Regions from separate parts of the Kitasatospora sp. NE20-6 genome, predicted to be linked through region 1. Evidence: riboswitches for the same ligand, from Rfam matches in the RefSeq annotation. Region 1 holds a riboswitch; each other region holds the start of a gene.
The links. A riboswitch is a leader RNA that binds a small molecule or an ion and turns the genes downstream of it on or off. The one in region 1 is predicted to bind cyclic di-AMP.
Positions count from the first base shown of each region.

Region 2: it holds a riboswitch for cyclic di-AMP, as region 1 does, so the genes downstream of both, SNE206_RS25265 (M23 family metallopeptidase) here and SNE206_RS37030 (transglycosylase family protein) in region 1, are expected to answer to the same signal.
Region 3: it holds a riboswitch for cyclic di-AMP, as region 1 does, so the genes downstream of both, SNE206_RS30025 (transglycosylase family protein) here and SNE206_RS37030 (transglycosylase family protein) in region 1, are expected to answer to the same signal.
Region 4: it holds a riboswitch for cyclic di-AMP, as region 1 does, so the genes downstream of both, SNE206_RS05790 (peptidoglycan DD-metalloendopeptidase family protein) here and SNE206_RS37030 (transglycosylase family protein) in region 1, are expected to answer to the same signal.

Region 1 is NZ_BPRL01000089.1:10,648-15,994, forward strand. Features, by position in the region: gene SNE206_RS37020 (septum formation initiator family protein) at 1-274, opposite strand, end outside; gene eno (phosphopyruvate hydratase) at 406-1,695, opposite strand; gene SNE206_RS37030 (transglycosylase family protein) at 1,901-2,764, opposite strand; cyclic di-AMP (ydaO/yuaA leader) riboswitch at 2,769-2,955, opposite strand; gene SNE206_RS37035 (cytochrome P450) at 3,147-4,424, opposite strand; gene SNE206_RS37040 (hypothetical protein) at 4,604-5,032, shown strand; gene SNE206_RS37045 (MazG family protein) at 4,990-5,347, opposite strand, start outside.
Region 2 is NZ_BPRL01000039.1:83,392-88,738, forward strand. Features, by position in the region: gene SNE206_RS25240 (hypothetical protein) at 1-168, opposite strand, end outside; gene SNE206_RS25245 (PaaI family thioesterase) at 364-789, opposite strand; gene SNE206_RS25250 (hypothetical protein) at 982-1,167, opposite strand; gene SNE206_RS25255 (tautomerase family protein) at 1,342-1,563, shown strand; gene SNE206_RS25260 (YiaA/YiaB family inner membrane protein) at 1,595-1,885, opposite strand; cyclic di-AMP (ydaO/yuaA leader) riboswitch at 2,109-2,269, shown strand; gene SNE206_RS25265 (M23 family metallopeptidase) at 2,281-3,057, shown strand; gene SNE206_RS25270 (hypothetical protein) at 3,068-3,958, opposite strand; gene SNE206_RS25275 (GNAT family N-acetyltransferase) at 4,039-4,635, shown strand; gene SNE206_RS25280 (sensor domain-containing protein) at 4,740-5,347, shown strand, end outside.
Region 3 is NZ_BPRL01000054.1:61,354-66,700, forward strand. Features, by position in the region: gene SNE206_RS30015 (LysR family transcriptional regulator) at 1-55, opposite strand, end outside; gene SNE206_RS30020 (MFS transporter) at 153-1,625, shown strand; cyclic di-AMP (ydaO/yuaA leader) riboswitch at 2,441-2,592, shown strand; gene SNE206_RS30025 (transglycosylase family protein) at 2,594-3,661, shown strand; gene SNE206_RS30030 (glycoside hydrolase family 6 protein) at 4,078-5,286, shown strand.
Region 4 is NZ_BPRL01000005.1:45,621-50,967, forward strand. Features, by position in the region: gene SNE206_RS05775 (PP2C family protein-serine/threonine phosphatase) at 1-757, shown strand, start outside; gene SNE206_RS05780 (hypothetical protein) at 1,194-1,388, shown strand; gene SNE206_RS05785 (DUF6348 family protein) at 1,428-2,246, opposite strand; cyclic di-AMP (ydaO/yuaA leader) riboswitch at 2,607-2,800, shown strand; gene SNE206_RS05790 (peptidoglycan DD-metalloendopeptidase family protein) at 2,806-3,780, shown strand; gene SNE206_RS05795 (hypothetical protein) at 4,098-4,364, shown strand; tRNA gene SNE206_RS05800 (tRNA-Gly) at 4,740-4,813, opposite strand; tRNA gene SNE206_RS05805 (tRNA-Pro) at 4,978-5,051, shown strand; gene tig (trigger factor) at 5,307-5,347, shown strand, end outside.

The DNA of each region.
Region 1 (5,347 bases):
GCGTCTCCCCCGGCATCGCGAAGTGCAGCCGGGCCCGGGCCTGCGCCTTCACGTACTCCGGGTCCTGCCAGCGCGCCCGCTCACGGCGGAGGTCCTCCACCTGCCGGCGGGCCTGCTCGGCGCGGGCCCGCTGGTCGGCGATCTCGGAGCGCTGGGTCAGGAACTGGCGGGTGGGGTAGGCGAGGATCGCCACCAGGGAGCAGAGGACGAGCACGAGCACGGTCGCGCGGCTGGTGAAGCGCGGCCGCCCCGCCAGTCCCGGGATCTTCCACATCGCTCGTACCCCTCCTGCTCGCACCGGTGCCCCGGCTCCACCCTACGGGGTGGGAGCCGGGGCACCGGTCCTGCGGCTGTGTGTCAGCGGCGGTTGTCAGCAGCGGCCGTCAGGCCCCGTGCCTGCCGCGCTCACTGGTCCGCGGGGCGGAACCGCGGGAACGCGCCGCGGCCGGCGTACTGCGCGGCGTCGTCGAGGATCTCCTCGATGCGCAGCAGCTGGTTGTACTTGGCGACGCGCTCGGAGCGGGCCGGGGCGCCGGTCTTGATCTGGCCGCAGTTGGTGGCGACGGCGAGGTCGGCGATGGTGACGTCCTCGGTCTCGCCGGAGCGGTGCGACATCATGCAGCGGTAGCCGTTGCGCTGGGCGAGCTCGACGGCGTCCAGGGTCTCGGTGAGCGAGCCGATCTGGTTGACCTTCACCAGCAGCGCGTTGGCGGTGCCGGACTCGATGCCACGGGCCAGACGGGCCGGGTTGGTGACGAACAGGTCGTCGCCGACCAGCTGCACCTTGTCGCCCAGCTTGTCGGTCATGGCCTTCCAGCCGTCCCAGTCGGACTCGTCCAGCGGGTCCTCGATGGAGACGAGCGGGTACGCGGCGACGAGCTCGGCGTAGTAGTCGATGAGCTCGGCGGAGGAGATCGCCTTGCCCTCGAAGGTGTAGGCGCCGTCGTTGTGGAACTCGGAGGCGGCGACGTCCAGGGCGAGCGCGACGTCCTTGCCCGGGGTGTAGCCGGCCTTCTTGATGGCCTCGACGATGAGGTCGAGCGCCTCACGGTTGGAGTCGAGGTTCGGCGCGAAGCCGCCCTCGTCGCCCAGACCGGTGGAGAGGCCGCGCTCCTTCAGCACGCCCTTGAGCGTGTGGTAGACCTCGACGCCCCAGCGGACGGCCTCGGAGAAGGACTCCGCGCCGATCGGAGCGATCATGAACTCCTGGATGTCGACGTTGGAGTCCGCGTGCGAACCGCCGTTGAGGATGTTCATCATCGGCACGGGCAGGACGTGCGCGTTCGGGCCGCCGAGGTAGCGGAACAGCGGCAGGTCGCTGGCCTCGGAGGCCGCGTGCGCGACGGCGAGGGAGACGCCGAGGATGGCGTTGGCGCCGAGCGAGGACTTGTCCGGGGTGGCGTCCAGGTCGAGCATGGCCTGGTCGATCAGGCGCTGCTCGGTGGCGTCGTAGCCGACGAGCTCCGGGCCGATCTGCTCGATGACGGCCAGGACGGCCTTCTCCACGCCCTTGCCGAAGTAGCGGTTCTTGTCACCGTCGCGCAGTTCCAGGGCCTCGAAGGCACCGGTGGAGGCGCCGGACGGGACGGCGGCACGGCCCGTGCTGCCGTCGTCGAGACCCACCTCGACCTCGACGGTGGGGTTGCCGCGAGAGTCGAGGATCTCACGGGCTACGACGACATCAATGGACGGCACGAAGCATCTCCTAGCGGAAGCGGATGTGGGTCGTTACGACCCGAGCCTAACGGCACGGCGCCCCAGGGCCATGCCGGGCATGGCCCTGTCTCACCGTGTGACCGGGCTACTCGCCGGTAGTTCACCTGGAGGACCACGCACCGGACCGCCCCGCCCCCGGGTGGCGGCCCCGGGGGCGGACGGTCGCCGGCGCGGTGCCGGTCAGTCAGTCGAGCTGCAGCAGCTGGCCCGGCACGATCAGGTCCGGGTCCTCGCCGACGACCGGGCGGTTGCTCGCGTACAGCTGCTCCCAGCCGCCGGCCAGGCCGCGGGCGGCGGCGATGCCCGACAGGCAGTCACCGGGCTGCACGGTGTACGCCTCGCGGCCGATCGCGGGCACCGGCACCGCCTGCAGCGTGCGCCCGGCCCCGCCGTCCGCGCCCTCGTCCGCGCCCTCGCCCGCCGCCTCGCCCGACCCGGTGCCGGCCGGTTCGGCGGGGGCGGGTTCGGTGTCGGCCGGTTCGGCGGAGGCGGGCGGCACGTGGCGCTCGAAGATGTCGCGGTGCGCCGTCCAGTACCAGCCGCCGTCCTTCTGGTACCAGTACACGCTGCCGCCCGCGTCCCAGCCGCCGTGGCCGGGGAAGACCGGCGCACCGCCGGAGCGGGTCGCCGCGGCCGGCGCCGCGGCCGGCGCGGGCGCCGCGGAGCCCCCGCCACGGGTCAGGCCTGCCCGTTTGGAGCAGACGGGCCAGGCGCCGGGCCCCTGTGAGGCGAGCACCTTCTCGGCGACGGCGATCTGTTCGGTCTTGCTCGCCTGGTGCGCGTAGGCGGCGTACCGGGCGCCGCCGAAGCCCTTCCAGGTGCGGGCGGTGAACTGCAGTCCGCCGTAGAAGCCGTTGCCGGTGTTGATCCGCCAGTTCCCGCCGCTCTCGCACTGGGCGACCTTGTCCCAGACGGAGACGGGCGCGGCGTGCGCGGCGGCCGCGGTGAGCAGCGGCATGGCGAGGCCGACGCCGGTGACGCCCGCGACGGCGACCGCCTTCTCGGCGGACGTCCGACGACGGTGACGGCCAGGTCCGGTGAAGATCATGGGTTGTCCCTCTCCGAACGCCTGCGAGGTGAGCTGTCGGGTTCGGACCGGGAGGCTGGCCCGGCCGCGGCCGCAGGAGGGGACCTGCTGACGCGGCTTCACCCCTAGCCGTGGGGGACGGCGACGTACGTGGTTCCCCCGCCCCTGTCCTTGTCTCGGTCGGTCGTCCCGGGGTGCGGCGGACAGGATTCGGCGTTGTCGCGCCCGGGGCCCGCTGGCGCGGGCTGTCCGGAGAGTAGGCAGATGTGATGACCGATCACAAGCTCATATCGGCGTTATCACGTAAGAATTACGACGCACTGCTCATCGGACACGAACAAAGCCGTTTTGTCCTGATTCGCCCGTGTTCACCCGGACGCCACGCCCACGGGTCGACACACCGTCAGCCCGCGTCCCGCCCCGCCTCCGGGGTGAAGGAGACGGGCAGCTCGCGCAGACCCCGCATGATCAGGCCGCCGCGCCAGCGCAGGTCCGCCGGATCCGCGGCCAGGGCGAGGTCCGGCAGCCGGGTGAGCAGCGTCGCGAGGGCGGCCCGGCCCTCCAGCCGGGCGAGCGGCGCACCGATGCAGTAGTGGATGCCGTGCCCGAAGCCCAGGTGCGGGTTGTCCGTCCGGGCGAGGTCGAGGGTGTTCTCGTCGGCGAAGCGCGCCGGGTCGCGGTCGGCGGCGGCCAGCACCACCAGCACCGGGTCGCCCTCCGGGATCGCCGTCCCGCCGATCTCCAGGGGGCGGGTCGCGAACCGCCAGGTGGCGAGTTCCACCGGACCGTCGTAGCGCAGCAGTTCCTCGATGCCGGTCTCCAGCAGGCCGCTCTCGCCGCGCTCCACCGACGCCTGCAGCAGGGCCCGCTGGCCGGGGTTGCGCAGCAGCGCGTACAGGCCGTTGCCGATGAGGTTGACGGTGGTCTCGAAGCCCGCGAACAGCAGGATGAAGGCCATCGCGGCGGCCTCGTTCTCGGTGAGGTGCTCGCCGTGGTCGCTGGCGCGGATCAGGCCGGAGATCAGGTCGTCGCCGAGGTCCGCGCGCTTGCGGTGGATGAGGTCCGCCAGGTAGGTGCGGATCCGCTTCACGGCACGCCCGACACCGCCGCGCTGCGGCGCGCGCTGCCCCGGCTTCGTGTGGCGGAGCATCATGCCCGCCCAGTCGCAGAAGTCGTCCTGGTCCTCGGCGGGCACCCCGAGGAGGTCGCAGATCGCGTAGATGGGCAGCGGGAAGGCGAACTCGTGGATGAGGTCGGCCGTGCCGCGGGCGGCGAAACCGTCGATCAGCCGGTCGGTGAGCTGCTGCACCCGCGGCTCGAAGGCGGCGATCCGGCGCGGCGTGAACGCCTTCGACACGAGCCGGCGCAGCCGGGTGTGGTCCGGCGGGTCGATGTTCAGCAGATGCGTCATCAGGTCGGCCTGCCGCTCCCCCGGGATGCCGACCCGGCCGCTGCGGTGGGCCTGCGCGCTGTGGTGCCCGGGGTTCTTGGAGAGCCTGCCGTCGGCCAGCGCCTGCCGCGCGTCGGCGTACCGGGTGACCAGCCACGCGTCGACGCCGCTGGGCAGCGTGGTGCGGTGCACGGGCGCGTGTTCGCGCAGCCAGGCGTACGCGGGGTAGGGGTCTGCGGCGAACTCCCACGTGAAGAGTTCGGGCCGGTCGGGCCGGTGTGTGTCGGGCATGTCCCCGACCGTATCCGCTGCCGTCCGGCGAGCCGGTCGGCCCCGGGAGGCGTGAGCCTGGTCACCTGGGGGGTAATTCCTGTTGCGGAGGGTCTCGGCGTGCCTACGATCCTCCGAAAACCGTAGGAGACGGCTGTGCGGGCCGTCCACGGGGTGTCGCTCTGGGAGAGGAGCAGGCCATGCGAGTAGCCGGGGCAGTGGTGGTCATCGCGGTACTCCGCGGCGGGGACGGCGGGGGCCTCGCCCGCCGCTTCGCCGCGGCGGGTGCCGCGGGCCTGCTGATCGCCGATCTGCGCCCCGGAGTGGCGGAGGACCTCGCCACCGAGCTCGACCGCCCCGGCTGCCCCGTCGTCGGCGTCAGCGGCGACGCCCACCAGCCGAGCGACATCGCCGCGCTGGTCGCCACCGCCGCCAAGCACCTCGGCCCGATCGGCCTCTTCGCCGTGGCCGGCCCGGACGGCGAGCGGATCGTCGCCCTCGACGACCTGCCGGACCACCTCGACCCGCTGGCCGAGCTCCTCGCCCTGGTCGGCGAGGCGATCATCGAGGTCGTGCCGCCGCAGCGTCAGCCGGTGAGCCCCTCGGCGGCCCGCACCGCCGTCCGGTAGCGGCGCGCGGCCCCGCGCAGCGCGGCGTCCACGTCGACCCCGGCGTCGTACGCGCGCTGCGCGACGGCCAGCAGGAGCTCTCCGGCCGACTCGGCGGTCAGCCCGTCGGGCAGCGCGTACGCCGCGTCGGGCACCGCCGTGAAACCGGCCCGGCGCACCCGGGAGACGAGCTTCGCCGCGTAGGCGAGGGCGGGCAGGCCGCCGGGCACGCCGTCCAGCACGGACTCGCGCTGCTTCTCGGCGGCCTTCAGCTGCTCCCAGTTCGCCTCGACCTGCGCGGACCCGCTCGCCTCGACGTCGCCGAAGACGTGCGGG
Region 2 (5,347 bases), on a different contig from region 1:
CGGCCGCAGACTGCGCAGCCCGCGGGCGACCGCGAAGGCCCGGCGGAGCGTCGCGCCGACGCCGTCGGCCCGGACGGCCCCGGAGCCCGCGGACGGAGGCTCGACCGACGGGCGCTGTCCCGGGATGAATCCGGTGGCGGGCGGAGCCGTCCGGGCCGTCTGCGTCATCTCTCCACGTCCTTCGTCTCCTGCCGGATGCCGCCGGAGGCGGACCGGGCTCGTGCCGTCCCTGCGACACCTACCCCGCAGGACTGCAATTCTTGTCGCGGTTCGGCGACGGGACGGTCTCGGAACCCACCCGAATCGGTACCGATCGCCCGGATCGCCCACCCGGATCGCCCACCCGGATCGCCCGGACCGCCGTCACGGGGCGGAGTCGACCGCGATCATCGTGCCCTGCAGCAGCGCGACCTCCTTGCCCGGAACCCCGGCGGTCACGGACCGTATCTCGGCCCCCACGACGGTGATGGTGCGTCCGCTGCGCACGACGGTGCCGGTCGCCCGCAGCCGCTCGCCGACGCCGGGGCTGAGCAGGTTGAGCTTGAACTCGACGCTCAGCACGTCCTTGCCCTCGGGCATCAGGGAGAGCGCGGCCGCACCGGCCGCCGCGTCCGCCAGGGTGGAGATCGCGCCCGCGTGGACGAACCCGTTCTGCTGGGTCACCCCGGGGCGGACGGGCAGGTCGAGCACCACCCGGCCGCGGGCCAGCTCGACGATCTCGACGCCGAGGGTCGCCAGCAGCGGCTGACCGGTGAGGTTGCTGCGGAGCCGGTCGGTGAGCGTTTCCATGCGGCGGTCCAGGTGCGCGGGTGCGGGCGGGGCTCCCTGAACCCTCCGTCGGCGACCGGCCCGGCGTCAACCCTCGCCCCGGCCGGCGGGGCGCCCCGGCGCAGGAAAGCACCGAGGCCCGCGCGGCGGCGCGGGCCTCGGTGCCGGGGGCGTACGGGCCCCGGGGCGGGCGTGGGCGCCCGCGGGAAGGAGTCAGACGAGGTCGGCGTCGCCGTCCGCCCGGTCGTCGGCACCGGTGTCGGGCAGTTCGCTGCCGGTCACGGCCCTGGCGTCGCCGATGCGGTGCTGCTGCCCGTCCGCGTGGGCGCTGGGTGCGGTCAGCGAGGCGACGACGCCGACGGCGAGGGAGGCAAAGGCGAGCATGCTGCGCTTCTTCATGCCCTGCACAACGCGCGGCGCGGCAGGGGGTCACGGCCCGGCCCCCGCCGGCGTGCGGGCGGCCCGTCCGCCGCCGTCCGCCGCCGTCCGCCGCCGTCCGCGGGGTGCCGGCGGGCCCTGCGGTACCGTGCGCCCGGCCGGTGGACCGGCCGCACCGCCGAACCGGGAGACCCCGTGCCCTTCATCACCGTCAAGCAGCTGGCCGGCCGCACCGAGGAGCAGCGCGCCGAGATCGCCCGCGCCCTCACCGACGCCTACGCCCGGGCCACCGGCCTGGCCGCGGACAAGATCTGGGTGGCCATCGAGGAGGTGCCCGCCGAGAACTGGGCGATCGGCGGTGAGACCCTCGCCGCCCGGGCCCGGACGGCCGCCGGCCCCGGTGGTGCCGCGGACTGAGCGCGGTCGGCCCGGCGGGGTGCCCGTCGGCTCAGATGCCGTCGACCTTGAACGGGTCGTGCTCGGCCAGCAGCCGGTCGAGCCGGGCCTGGTCGACCCGGGAGGTGATCGCGCCGGCGTCCTGGCGGTCGCGGACGACCTTCGCCAGCGTGAACGCCGAGGTGATCACGTACAGCAGGGCGACGGCCAGGAAGGCGCGCATCCACGCGTCGACCGGCAGGTAGGCGATCCCGATCGCGAGGGCGGCCGTCGCGAGGGCGAACGAGAGGACGGCCTGCGCGTAGTAGGCGGCCGTGGTGCGGGACTGGATCGGTGCGCTCATGACGGCAGCGTCCCGGAGGCGGGCCCGACCGGCATGAGTACGGGTACTCAGCTTCGCAGCTCGTTCACCCTCCGTGACCGGCCCCCTGGCAAACCATCGCAAATCGCCCATTCCTCGCGTAGACCGAACGAATCAACCGGCTCAGGCGCTTGGAATCAAGGCAGGCATAGCATTAACGTTTGATAACGCAGCGCGGTCGGCAACGCCGTACCGACTCGGCACCGTGCGCGTGTCGCTCAATCCCGCGGTCTGCCTTCGCCGGTGGGCCCGGGAGCCGGGGAACCACGTTCCTTGGGGTGAATCGGCCGGGCCCAGGCCCAGCCGTAGGAGACCTTCCTGCTCCGAACCCGTCAGCTAACCCGGTCGGCGAGAGGGAAGGAAAGGAGTGCGCCTCCGTGGCGTCGACGCACTCGGCGGAGCCCACCGCCGCAGCCACCCAGCTCCTCGACCACCCGCGTGAGCAGGCCGACCAGGCCCGCCACCGGATGCCCCGTCAGACCAGGGGCACCAGCCCGCTGTTCGGCGTCACGGCCACCATGGCCGCCACCTTCGGCGCCGCAGGCCTGACCGCCGCCGCCGCAGGCCCCGCCGCCGCGGCCGAACCCGCCGTGTCCGCGCCCGACGAGGCCGCCGACACCGCCGCCGATCCCGGTCTCGCCCTCGCCGCCCGCATCCAGCAGCAGGCCGACAACCGCCGCACCGCCGCCGACGAGGCCGCCCGGCTCGCCGCCGCGCAGGAGGCCGAGGCCCGCCGCGCCGCCCAGGCCGCCGTCGACGACGCCGCGCTCGCGCTGCCCACCACCGGCTACACCCTCGGCACGCCGTACGGCCAGTCCAGCACCTGGGCCCACCTGTACACCGGCCTCGACTTCGAGGCCCCCGCCGGCACCCCGGTCACCGCCGTCGCGGCCGGCACCGTCACCTCCGCCGGCTGGGCCGGCTCGTACGGCTACCGCGTCGTCCAGACCCTGCCCGACGGCACCGAGATCTGGTACTGCCACCTCTCCCGCCTCGCCGCCACCGACGGCCGCGCCGAGCGCGGCGCCGTCCTCGGCGCGGTCGGCGCCACCGGCACCGTCACCACCGCCAGGCTCCACCTGGAGGTACGGCCCGGCGGCGGCGCACCGGTCGACCCGCTCGGCTGGCTCCGCTCGCACGGCGTCCAGCCGTAACGGCCCCCGCCTACACGCCGCCCGGCTCGTCCCGGGCGGCGTCCGCGTAGGCCTGCAGCTCGGCCGTGCCCGGCTCCGGCGCCAGGTCCGGGTACTCCCACAGCAGCAGCTCCGGCAGGCCCGGCAGCGTCCAGTCGCCGCACAGCCACAGCGCGCCGTCCTCCGCCACCTGCTCGAACTCCTCGAACCCGCCCGACAGCTCGGGCGGCATCGGCTCGCCCAGCGCGGTCAGCCCGGCCAGATTGCGGTAGCTGCGCCGCATCAGCCCGTACTCCAGCAGCCGCCGCGCGCCGTCCGTGGCCATGCCGATCGCCAGCAGGTGCGCCGGCCCCCAGCCGAGCCCGCCGTCCGCGTCCTCCATGGCGTCCAGCGTGCCGGCGTCCACCAGGGCCGCGTACGCCGCGACGCGCTCCTCCGGCGCCAGCGCGCGGAACGCGTCCAGCCAGTCCCGCACCGCGTCGACGTCGCCGGTCTCCACCCCGTCGGCCTGCAGCAGCAGGGTGTACAGCCGCGGCCAGGTGAGCAGCTGCGGCCGGCGCAGCAGCGTGCCCAGCAGCTCGCCCTGCCACTCCGCCTCGGCGTGCAGGCGCTCCCACCGCTTCGCGTTGAGCCGCCGCGCAGCCCGCTGGCGGTCGATGAGCAGCCGCACCGCCGCCCCGTACGCCTCCGGCCCGGCCCAGGGCTGCACGTACAGGTGGAGCCGCTCGTGCAGCAGCTGCTCCACCACCGCCGACCCCAGCTCGGGCCAGCCGTCGTGCAGCGGCGCGCCACCCAGTTCGAGCAGCGTCAGCACCGCCCGTACGGCCTCCTCCGGCACCGGGGGCAGGCCCTCGGCCTCCGCCCAGGCGAGCAGCTCCTCGGTGCGGGTACGGGGGATGAGCTGCAGGTCTTCGTCGTCCACGCCCCGTACGGTAGCCGGTGCGCCCCCTGCCGCGCGGCCCGGCCGCCCTGTCGGCCGCCCGCAGGGTAGGGTCGGCCGCCATGACCCCGGCCCCCGTCCGCACGGTGCACCCGGTCCACCTGGAGGGCCCCCGCCTCGCCGTCCGCGAGTTCCGCCTCGCCCCGGACGACGTCGCCGCCCTCCACGCGGTGTTCGGCGACCCGGAGACCGCCCGGTACCTGCCCTTCGAGTCGCAGGACGAGGAGGAGTGCGCCGACCAGATCGAGCTCTACCTCGACGAGGCCCGGCAGGAACCGCGCACCGCCTACCGCCTGGCCGTCACCCTCCGTGCCGACGGCCACGACCCGGCGCCCGTCGGCAACGCCGTCCTCGGCCTCGAAGGCGACCGTGCCGCCTCCCTCGGCTACGCGCTGCGCCGCGACACCTGGGGCAACGGCTACGCGGGCGAGATCACCGCGCTGCTGTGCGGGTTCGCCTTCGGCACGCTCGGTCTGCACCGGCTCGCCGCCCGCGTCGACCCCGCCAACACCGCCTCCGTGCGGGTGCTCACCCGGGCGGGGTTCCGGCCCGAGGGGCGCATCCGCCACGACCTCCACCTGCGCGGGGCCTGGCACGACTCGCTGCTGTTCTCCCTGCTGGAGGACGAGTGGGGGCGGCCGTCCGCAGCACGGGGGTAGGGAGAGCCCCACCCCGGACCGGGCAGCAGGCCGGATTACCCCCGGCCGCCGGCTCCGGCACCGTGGACGTCGTCACACCGCGACACCACCGAGGGGACCTCGCCATGACCGCCCAGCCACTGCCCGCCGCCGCCCGGCCGGTGTCCGTCCACGCCGCCGACCCGACGGACACCCCGCGCCGGCCCGGGTTCCTGCGGGCACCGTTCTCCGCCGTGACCTACCGGGAGATCGGCTTCGCGCTCAGCTCGCTGCCGCTCGCGATCGCCGGGTTCGTCCTCACGGTGACGCTCTTCTCCGTCGGCACCGGCCTGCTGCCCACCGTCACCGGACTGCCGCTCCTCGCCCTGCTGACGATCGTCGCGCGCGGCCTCGGCGCCTTCGAGCTCCACCGCGTCCGCGTCCTGCTGGGCACCCCGCTCGCGGCCCCGGAGCCCGTCCGGCCGACCCGGCGGGGCGTGTGGGGCGGGATCACCGCCCGCCTCGCGGACGGCGCCGGCTGGCGGGCCGCCCTGCACCAGGTGCTCATGTTCCCGTGGGCGGTGCTGACCTTCACCGTCACCCTGACCTTCCTGGTCACCGGCTGGGTGGTCGCCCTCTACCCGCTCTACCACTGGGTCTTCGCCCGCTACACCGACTGGCCGGGCTACCAGCTCTACGACTACACCAACGGCAGCGGCCACCACCGGTACTACGTCACCTCGCCCGCCCAGAT
Region 3 (5,347 bases), on a different contig from region 1:
GCACGTCGAGCGCGGCCAGCAGGTTCAGGTCCATTCCGGATTGCACGGGACGCATTCCTCTCTTGCGAAACTTGCACTGGAGACAATCCCACACCCGCCCTACCGTGAACGGGAACCCACACCCGCCCGCTCCCGGAGGAGCTCCCTTGCCCATGCCCGCCCCCGGCCGGTCCGCCCCGCACGGCCCCGCCACCGCCCCGCCACCGCCCGGCCCTGCCGCGCTGCGCCGGCCGACCCTGCTCACGATGTGCGCCTGCGTGCTCGTCGCACAGGGCATGGTCGCCGCGATCAACCTGCTGCTCCCCCGGCTCGCCGCGTCCGCCCTGCATCCGTCCGCCACCGGGCTGCTGTGGACGGTCGACGCGTACGTCCTCGTCTTCGCCGGCCTGCTGATCCCGGCGGGCGCGTGCGGCGACCGCTACGGGCGGCGGCCCGCCCTGCTCACCGGACTCGCCCTGTTCGCGGGCGGCGCCTGCCTGAGCGCCGCCGCCGGACCGCTCGGCTCGGTGGCGGTGCTCGTCGCCGGGCGCGCGGTCTCCGGCGCGGGCGCGGCGCTGATCATGCCCGCCACCATGTCGGTGCTCACCGAACTCGCCGGCCCCGGGCACCGCGTGAAGGCCCTCGCCTCCTGGACCCTCGCCATCGGGCTCGGCGGCCTCGTCGGCAACCTCGGCGGCGGCCTGGTCGCCCAGTACCTGCCCTGGGAGGCGCTGTTCTGGGCGATGGCACCGCTCGCGGCCGTGCTGGCCGCCGCCGTGCTGCGCACCGTCCCCCGGCTCCCCCGGCACCCCGCCGCCCCCGACCCGCTCGGCTCGGTGCTGCTCACCGCGGGCACGGGCGCCCTGCTGTACGGCATCGTGGAGGGCCCGTCGCGCGGCTGGGCCTCGGCCCACGTGCTCGGGGGCTTCGCGGCGGGCGCGGCCCTGCTGGCCGGCTTCACCCGCTACGCCCTGACCGCGCGCCACCCCCTGGTCGACCCGCGACTGTTCGCCTCCCGCAGGTTGCGGGCGGCAGCACTCGGCACCGCCGCGTCCTTCTTCGGCCTGTTCGCGCTGTTCTTCGTCAACGCGCAGTTCCTGCAGTACGTCAAGGGCTACTCGCCGGCGCGGACGGGCTTCGCGATCGTGCCGCTCACGGTCGGCATGGCCCTGGTGCCCCGGCTCGCCGTCCGGCTGCAGGCCCGGCACGGCGTGCGGTTCGTCGCCGGGGGCGGGCTGGCGCTGATCGGCGCCGGGCTGCTCGGCATGTCGACCGCCGGACCGGCCACCCCGTACCCGCTGTACGCGGTCTGGCTGCTGGTGCTCTCCGCCGGCCTGGGCCTCTGCGCCCCCGGGCTGACCCACGCGGTGATGTCGGAGCTGCCGCCGCGGCAGGCCGGGCTGGGGGCGGGGCTGAACACCGCGGCCCGGGAGTTCGGCGCGGCCCTGGGCGTCGCGGTGGTGGGCACGGTGCTCACCGCCCGGCTCGGCCCCGGCGGGGTCCACGGCGGCTCCGGGGCGGCGGAGTTCGCGGCCGCGACGGCCGTGGGCCTGCGGGTGGTCGCCGTACCGGTGCTGCTGGCGGCCGTGGCGGTCACGCTCGGTCTGCGCGGCCGCGCGGACGGCGGGGCCCGGAAGAACCCCTGACCGCCCGACCGCCGGACCGCCCGACCGCCCGACCGCCCGACCGCCTGAGGGCCCGCAGGGCCGGGCGGGCCCCGGGAGGCCGGCACCGCGGGCGGCGTCGCCCTCGGCCACCGCCCGCTCACGCCGGGCGAGGCCTGCCGCGGTCGGGGCCGCCCGGCCGGAGACCTGCCGGGGCGATCGGCCCCGCGACGGCGTCACGGCGGTCCGCGGCCCCGCGACGCCCCTGGTGGCGGCGCCCTCGCGCTCGGGTGCGGACGAACCGTTCCGCCACGAACCGGTCGCGCACCGGCACCCGCACCGGCCGCCCCACCGGCGGCGCGGCACTCCGCTCGGACATTCGTTCGTGTGGCGATGAGCCCCCGACCGCAGGCCCCGGCGCGCCCGGACCGCTCCCCGCGTGAATGCCGCCGCGGGCGCCGGACGGGTGACGCCGGAATTCCCCGCGGTGAATTCCACGGGAATGGGGAGCGCAATAGGCGCATTTTCCGCCGTGTCACCCTGCACAATCCCCACGCATCCTGCGCACGCCCCGGGAGGCGCTGCCGGACGCCTCCGGCGGCCGCCCGATCGGGCCGCCACGGCCCGTCCGACGCCGCCTCACCTGTGGCGCGGCCGTGCGCACCCATGGGGCCGCCGCCCCGGATCCCGGGCCGCCCGGCCGAAATGCGGCACGGTGACGGGACAGCACTGGTGATGATTGTGTGATGGTCGGGATGCTGGCTTGTTATCGAGGTGACGATCCCTCTAATCTCCGATCAGCCCGCCACAGCACGGGCGCCCGAAGCGCGGCACGCCGAACCCTGCCCACCGCGCCCACCGGGTCATCGACCAGAACCTGGGCAGGGACGGGGGACCCACGACTCGTCGCCGTCCCCGACGGCTTGGGGTGAAGCCGCGTCCGCGCGGCCGGGCCACCTCCCGGTCCGAACCCGACAGCTCACCTCGCAGGCGTGCGGAGAGGGAACTCGATGGGTTTCATCGGCTCGGGCCGCCACCGCCGCCCCACCCAGACCGAGCGCGCCGTGTCGGCCGCCGGTGTGGCCGGCGCAGGCCTCGCCATACCGCTCCTGGCCGCCACCAGCGCCCACGCGGCCCCCGTCACCACCTGGGACGCCGTCGCCCAGTGCGCCAGCGCCGGCGACTGGAGCCGGGCCACCGGCAACGGCTCCTACGGCGGCCTCCAGCTCGACCTCGACACCTGGGTCGCCTACGGCGGCAGCCCCTACGGCGCCTCCCCCGACCACGCCACCAAGGAGGAGCAGATCACGGTCGCCGAGCGCGTGCTCGCCGACCGCGGTGCCCGCACCTGGGGCAGCTGCGCCACCACCGCCGGGCTCACCGGGGAGGGCCGGCCCGAGGCCGCCGAGCCCACCGCCACCGCCTCGGCGACCCCCGCCCCGACCGCCACCACGACGGTGACGGAGAGCCGCAGCCGGAGCTCCGCCCCGGTGTTCCCCGGCATGCAGGGCCGCGACGCCAACGGCATCTACTGGTACCAGGTGGACGGCGCCTGGTACTGGACCACCAGCCAGGCGGTCTACGAGGCGCACACCGCCGTCACGGCGAGCCCCTCCGCCCCGACCACCACCACGGGCACGCCCGGCACCGTCCTGCCCGGCCAGGACGCCGGCACGCCGACCGCACCGGTCACCACGCCGCCGGCCCCGACGGACGGCACCGGCACCCTGCCGGGCACCGGCACCACGCCCACCACCGACACGCCGGTCACGGGCACGCCGGCCACCGGGGCGCCCGCGACCGGCCTGCCCGCCACCGACGGGACCGCACCGGCCACCGGCACCGACCCGTCCGGCGCCGCGGAGTCGGCCGACCCGGGCGCTCCCGCCACGACGGTGACGGAGGCTCCGCCGGCCGCCGAGCCGGACACCTACACGGTGGCGGCGGGCGACACGCTCTCCGACATCTCGGCCAACCACAAGCTGGGCGGCTGGAAGAACGTCTACAGCGGCAACTCGACCACCATCGGCGAGGACCCCGACCTCATCAAGCCCGGCCAGGTGCTCAAGATCGGCTGAGCCCGCCCGACGAACCCACGAGGCCGTCGGCACCCCGGACCCCCGGAGTGCCGGCGGCCTCGGCGCGCGTGCCGGCACCGGCCGTCCGGCCCGGCCCGCAGTCCGTGAAGCGGTCCGGTCGAGGCGGCCCGCACCCGCTCCCGCATCCAGCATGCGGGAGCGCTCCCGCAATTAACGGCCCATCCTGCGCAGAGCCTTGACGGCTCAGGAGGCTCCGACTACAACTGCCTTCGCATCACCATCCACCGCATCTTCTGCGGGATTTACGCTCAGCATGCCGCGCTCCACCCCACCGGAGAAGCTCGGCACGGCCCGGACGAACAGGACTTAATGGGAGCGCTCCCACATATAGCCCCACCGCCGGACCTGACGCCCACGCACCCGCAGCCCCCGCCCGCCCACCCCGAGGAGCCCCTGTGACACGCCCCAGCCGTCGTATCGCGGCCGCGAGCGCCGCCGTCGCCACCGCCGCGGTCTGCTGTCTGCCCGCCACCGCGTCCGCCGCACCGGCCCAGGGCCCCGGCCGCGCTCCCGCCCCCGGCGCCTCGTTCTACGTCGACCTCGACAGCAAGGCCGCCCACCAGGCCGTCACCGACCTGAAGGCCGGCGACTACACGAACGCCCTCGCCATGGCGAAGATGGCCTCGTACCCGGTGGCGCAGTGGTTCAACGGCACGGCCACCCCGCAGGAGACCACCACCGCGATGGCCGACCTGCAGAGCCGCGCCGCACGGCAGCACCAGGTGCCGGTGGCCGTCGCCTACAACGTGCCCGGCCGCGACTGCTCGCAGTACTCCGCGGGCGGCGCCTCCAACTCGTCCGAGTACGCCGCCTGGATCGACGGCCTCGCCAAGGGCATCGGCAACCGGCAGACCGTCGTCGTCCTCGAACCGGACGGCCTCGCCCTCAGCCCGACGTTCTGCGGCGGCACCGCCCAGCAGCAGGCCGACCGCCTCGCCGAGATCAACGGCGCCGTCGACCGGCTCGCCCGGCAGCCGCGCGCCGCCGTCTACCTCGACGCCGGCCACAGCGGCTGGCAGAACACCGGCACCATGGCGAAGCTCCTCGTCGACGGCGGCGTCAACCGCGCGCAGGGCTTCTTCCTCAACGTCTCCAACTACCAGAAGGACGCCGACCTCGTGCGCTACGGCACGCAGATCGCCAAGTGCTCCTGGTACCTCACCAACACCCCCGGCGCCGTGGCCGACGACTGCGCCAACCAGTACTGGCCGCAGGCCGACGCCGACGCGTGGTACACCGCGCACGTGCCCGCCGACGCCGCACTGCCGCACTTCGTCGTCGACACCAGCCGCAACGGCCAGGGCCCCTGGACCCCGACCGCGACCTACCCGGACGCCCAGACCTGGTGCAACCCGCCCGCCCGCGGCCTCGGCACCCGCCCGACCGCGGACACCCGCACCCCGCTCCTCGACGCGTTCCTCTGGATCAAGGTGCCGGGCGAGTCGGACGGCTCCTGCACCCGCGGCACCACCGGCGGCATCGACCCCGAGTACGGCGCCGCCGACCCGGCCGCCGGCGTGTGGTGGCCCGCACAGGCGCACGGCCTCGCGGCCGCCGCCTCGCCGGCCCTGAAGTTCAACCTGCCGACTCCCGGCGGCCACTGACCACCCTTCCCCGAGCGGCCCGGACTCCACCCACCCGGGCCGCTTCCGGGCGCCGCACGCA
Region 4 (5,347 bases), on a different contig from region 1:
CGCCCAGTTCCGCAGCCGGGTCGGCGTGCCCTGGCGCGGCGGCGGCACCATGCTGTTCGACCTCCGCGAGCGGCTGCGCGTCCAGAGCCAGGTGCCGCAGCTCCCCGACGGCTGGTACGCCGACATGGCGCTGCGCCCGGCCGGCGGCCAGTCGTTCTCCGGCGACTTCGTCGTCGCCACCCGCACCGGCCCCGGCGGCCGGGTGCTTGAGGTCGTGCTCGCCGACGTCTCCGGCAAGGGGATGGACGCCGGCTCCCGCGCCCTGCTGCTCTCCGGCGCGTTCGGCGGCCTCCTCGGATCGCTGCCCGCCCACGACTTCCTGCCCGCCGCCAACGGCTACCTGCTGCGCCAGGACTGGGCGGAGGGCTTCGCGACCGCCGTCCACCTCGTGCTCGACCTCGACACCGGCCAGTACGAACTCCTGTCGGCGGGACACCTGCCGGGCATGCAGCGCCTCGGTGGTGCCGGGCGCTGGGAGGTCAAGGAGTCGCAGGAGGGGCCGCTCCTCGGCATCTACGACGGTGCGAAGTTCGAGGCGGTGCGCGGCCGGCTCGACCGTGGCGACCTCCTGATGCTCTGCACCGACGGCATGGTCGAGATCCCCGGGCGGGACCTCTCCGAGGGCATGGACCGGCTGATGGGCGAGGCCGACCGGCTGGTGGTGAACGGCTTCCGCGGCGCGGCCGGCCGGCTCATCGAGACGGTGGCCAAGGACGTCAACGACGACCGCGCCGTGCTGCTGGTGTGGCGGCAGTAGCACCTGTCAACCCCTGGGAGGTGATCTTCGGCCATTCTGGCGGAGCCTCCCCCGGATGGATCACACCGCCCGGGCCTGCTTGTTGGCCAATGAGGCGTGTTCACCCCGCCCCCGCGGACGCTTCGTCAGAAGGCTTCCGCTATCGTCTCGGTCGGCGGAAATTCGTCTCACATGGCAGGATCCGGGCCCCGTGCTTCCGGCAAGTCCTTTACGCAGGCAGCACGAACGACCACACTGAGTCCGGGTGGGCTGGTCGGAGCTCGGGGGATGGGGGGCGGCACGTGCGGCAGGCAGCAGGCGGCCGGGTCCTGCAGGGCACCTCCATGGCGACGGGATCGGCCGACTCGTGCCAGGGACGGTCGGCGCAGGCCGCGGTCCGGCTTCGACACGGGGTTCCAGCAAGAACCCCCGCCACAGATTGAGGAAGTGAGTCCGGGTGGCCTTCTCCGTCTCCGCGTTGTTCCTGTTCGGCGTGATCGTCGTGATCTTCATCCGCAACAAGCAGTTGAAGACCAGTCACGCGATCATCGCAGCACTCTTCGGCTTCATGGTGAGCCAGTCCACGGCGGCCAAGCCGATCCAGGACTTCCTCAGCCAGCTCGCGAAGACGATCTCCTCCGTGGCCAGCTGACCGCAGCGCCGACCCGGCCGCCGCTTCCGCGCGGCCAGGTCAGCGCCCGGGCCGCGCCTGCCGCCAGCGCGCGAGCAGGCCGCGCCGCAGCACCCCCGGGCCGCCGTGTGCCGCCCCGGGGGCCGGAGCCGACCCGGCGGGCACCGCCTGCGCCTCCTGCCCGTCCGGGACCAGCAGGACGAACAGCCGTGCCCAGCAGAGGCGTTCGCCGCGCGGCCAGCCGAGGGCGCGCAGGGCGGCCGACGCCGGCTCCGACACGGTGCCGTCGACCCGCACCTCCGCGACCTCCTCGCCGGCCCGGCCGCCGAGGAACACCTTCACCCCGGTGACCCCGGTCGACGGCAGCCCGGGCCGCAGGGCGTCCGCCAGTGCGGGCAGCAGCTGGTTGCCGGCCAGCCACTCCGCCAGCCGGTCGCTCCCGAAGCCGAACACCGCCGCCGGGCCCTGCACGGCGTGCCACCCGGGCAGTTCCCCGGGCCGCACGTGGTCGCCGTGCTCGCCGCGGCGCTCCTGCATCTCCACCACGGCCGCCGCGGTGGTCGTCGCCCACATGCGCACGGCGCTGTCGAGCTTCTCCTCCTCCGTGCGGCCGCGCCCGGCGGTGCAGTCCCAGATCACCGGACCGTCCGCCTGCCCCAGCCGCAGGACGAAGCCCAGGTCGACGTGGCCGACCGCGCCGTCCTCGCCCGGGTGCTCGCGGACCGCCACCGCCGTCGTGCCGGGCCCGCGCAGCACGCTGCCGTCCACCGTGAACCGCTGCCCGTACCGGGCCATCTCCCGGATCACGCTGCGCTGGACCGTCTCCAGCCTGGCCTGCGCCCGCAAAAGGGGCTCCTTGCTCGAAAAGGGGTCGAACATCGCTCGCGAGCGAGGCTATCGGCCGGACGTCCGCCCGGTGACACCGGTCCGCGGACGCGGTTCCCCGGACGTCCGGCGGGCCCGGAAAGGGCCTCCGGGAGGCCCTCGTGACCAGGGTCACCGGGGTGCGCATGATCCGTGCCCCGCCGCGACCGGCCGGCCACGCGGGGTGCGGAATCTCCCGCGCGGACATGATCCGGATACGCACGGTCACTGCGGCGACTGCGCTCTGCCCACCTCGCCCCGGCGGAGAGTGACCGCCGGGAGTGCTCGTGACGGCCCCTCGGAGGGGGCGGCTTGCCAGCGGAGCGGTCCATAGGTTTTTCTCATGGTCTGCCCGGCCACCGACCGGGCGGGCCACCGGGTGGAACGCCGAGTCCTGCCGCTGCCCGGGGTCACGCACCATCTGTGCACGGCAGGAGCGGGGGACCCAAGGTAAGTGCCGCGCCCGGTAGTTCCGGGACGGCTTGGGGTGAAGTCGCGTCATTTTCCGCGACCGGGCGATCTCCCAGCCCGAACCCGACAGCTCACCTCGTAGGCGTAGGAGAGGAACAACTCCATGTCCGTTCTGGGCACCCGTCTGTCCCGCGTCGCCGTCGCCACCGGTGTGGCCGCCGCTGCGATCGCCATCCCCGTCACCGCTGCCAGCGCCCACAGCGCCGGCACCCAGGCCGCGGCCCCCGTCGCTGCCGCCCCGGCCGCCGCCCCGGCCGCGGCCCCGGCCGCCGCCCCGGCGCAGGCCGCCTCGTACCAGGTCGTCCACGGCGACACCCTGTCCAAGATCGCCGGTGCGCAGCACGTCGACGGCGGCTGGAAGAAGCTGTACGACGACAACCGCCAGGTCATCGGCGGCAACCCGAACCTCATCCTCCCGGGCCAGAAGCTCTCCGTCTCCGGTCAGGCCGCCGCGGCCGCGCCGCAGGCCGAGACCAAGAAGGCCGACTCGGCCGCGGCTTCCCGCTCCGAGCACCGCGCCCCGGTCGCGAGCACCCCGAAGCCGGCTGCCCCGACCACCGAGGCCGCCAAGCCCGCCGCGCCCAAGACCGAGGCCGCCAAGCCGGCCGCGCCCAAGACCGAGGCCGCCAAGCCCGCCGCCCCGACCACCGAGGCCAAGGCGCCCGCCGCCACCTCCGGTTACGTCGCGCCGGTCTCCTCCGGCCTCGGCACCCCGTACCACAAGGCCGGTTCCAACTGGTCCAGCGGCTACCACACCGGTGTCGACTTCGCGGTCAGCACCGGCACCTCGATCCACGCCATCGCGGCGGGCACCGTCGTCGAGGCCGGCTGGGGCGGCGCCTACGGCAACAACGTCGTCATCAAGCACGCCGACGGCAAGTACTCCCAGTACGCGCACTTCTCGGCGCTGAAGGTCTCGGTCGGCCAGACCGTCACCGCCGGCCAGGTCATCGGCCTCTCCGGTGCCACCGGCAACGTGACCGGCCCGCACCTGCACTTCGAGATCCGCACCACCCCGTCGTACGGCTCGGACATCGACCCGGTGGCGTACCTCGCCGCCCACGGCGTCCGCGTCTGACGCACCCCGCGCCACCCGAAGGCCCGGCCGGAGATCCACGGATCCCCGGCCGGGCCTCGGCCTTTTCCTCTCCGCCGTTCCGTCGTTCCGCCGGGCGTCCCCGTTCCGGTCCCGTTCCCGGCCCCGGTCCCGTTCCCGGTCGCGTTCCCGGTCCCGGTCCGGTCCGCCCCGGCCTCCGCCCTCGCGGCGCTTCCCGTGCCGGGGCGTGCGGCGTCAACACGCCACCGACCGGCCGAACGTCCCCGGGGCCGCGCGCCCTTCCTTTTACTGTCGCAGCCACGACAAACCCCGTCGTGGAACGTGGAAGGGAACCCCTCATGACCCGAGCACTCCGCCGCGCCGCCGTTCTCCTGGCCGTCACCGGAGCCGCCTGCCTGCCGGCCGCGTCCGCGGTCGCCGACAGCGACTCCTTCAACCCGACGATCGTGATCGGCAACTTCAACCAGCTCGCGGGCGACGACATCTTCAACGCCGGCCAGGACAACACCGTGGGCTCCAACGACGGCGGCTCCGACTCCGCCCGCGCGGGCATGCTCGACACCGACGCGTACGCCGCCCGTGTGGTCCGTCACTACCTGGGCTGACCTCGGCCGCAGCACGGAAACGGCCCCGGGCCGGCGGTCCACCCGCCGACCCGGGGCCGTTTCCGTCGGGCCGTTTCCGTCGGGCCGTTCCGGCCGGGTCCGGGGATCGCCGCCCGCTCCGGGACGGGTGGCCCGAACCGGCGGCAGGCCGTGCGACCGCGCGCACGCCGGGGGTGCACCGGCAGCCCCGCCCGCCCGTGCGGACTCCCGCGCGCCCCGGCCCTCCTCGGAGCGGGGCCGGGCGCGGCAGGGCGGGACCACGACCGGTCCGGCCGGGCGCGGCACGGGCGCGGAACGGGCACGCCGCCCTGACGGGCCGTCGAACGACAACGGCCCCAGCTCCGCGATCATGTCGCTGAGCTGGGGCCGGGGCGGTGGAGCGGGCGACGAGAATCGAACTCGCGTGGCCAGTTTGGAAGACTGGGGCTCTACCATTGAGCTACGCCCGCATGCGTGCGTTGACGGCACGTCGCCCCCGGGCCGGGGTCGGCCGCGAGGACGTTGGCCAGCCTACCTGGTCGGGTCGGCGAAATGCACACCGCTTTCGCCCGGGCGGCCTCCGATATTGCGCGGAGGGGCCCCGGACCGGCGTGTACTCTTCCTCTCGGCACTACGGGGTGTGGCGCAGTTTGGTAGCGCGTCCGCTTTGGGAGCGGAAGGCCGTCGGTTCGAATCCGGCCACCCCGACAGTTTCGGCAGGGTCTCGTCAGGCGGGCGGGGCCCTGTTGCTTTCGTGGTACCGGTAGGATGGACCGCTGGCGGTGGTGCCTGTGGCGATTACACGGACCGCGACCGCCCGAGGGCGAGGAGTCACGCTCACCGTCCACCCCCGTACGGGAGATGCAGCCCCAACCGCCCATCGCCCGTCTCGCCCGATCGGCCTACCGGCCGGCGACGTCGGGCGGAGACAACCCGACCGCAAGCCCAATAGGAGACCTAACCGTGAAGAGCGCCGTCGAGACTCTGAACCCGACCCGGGTTCG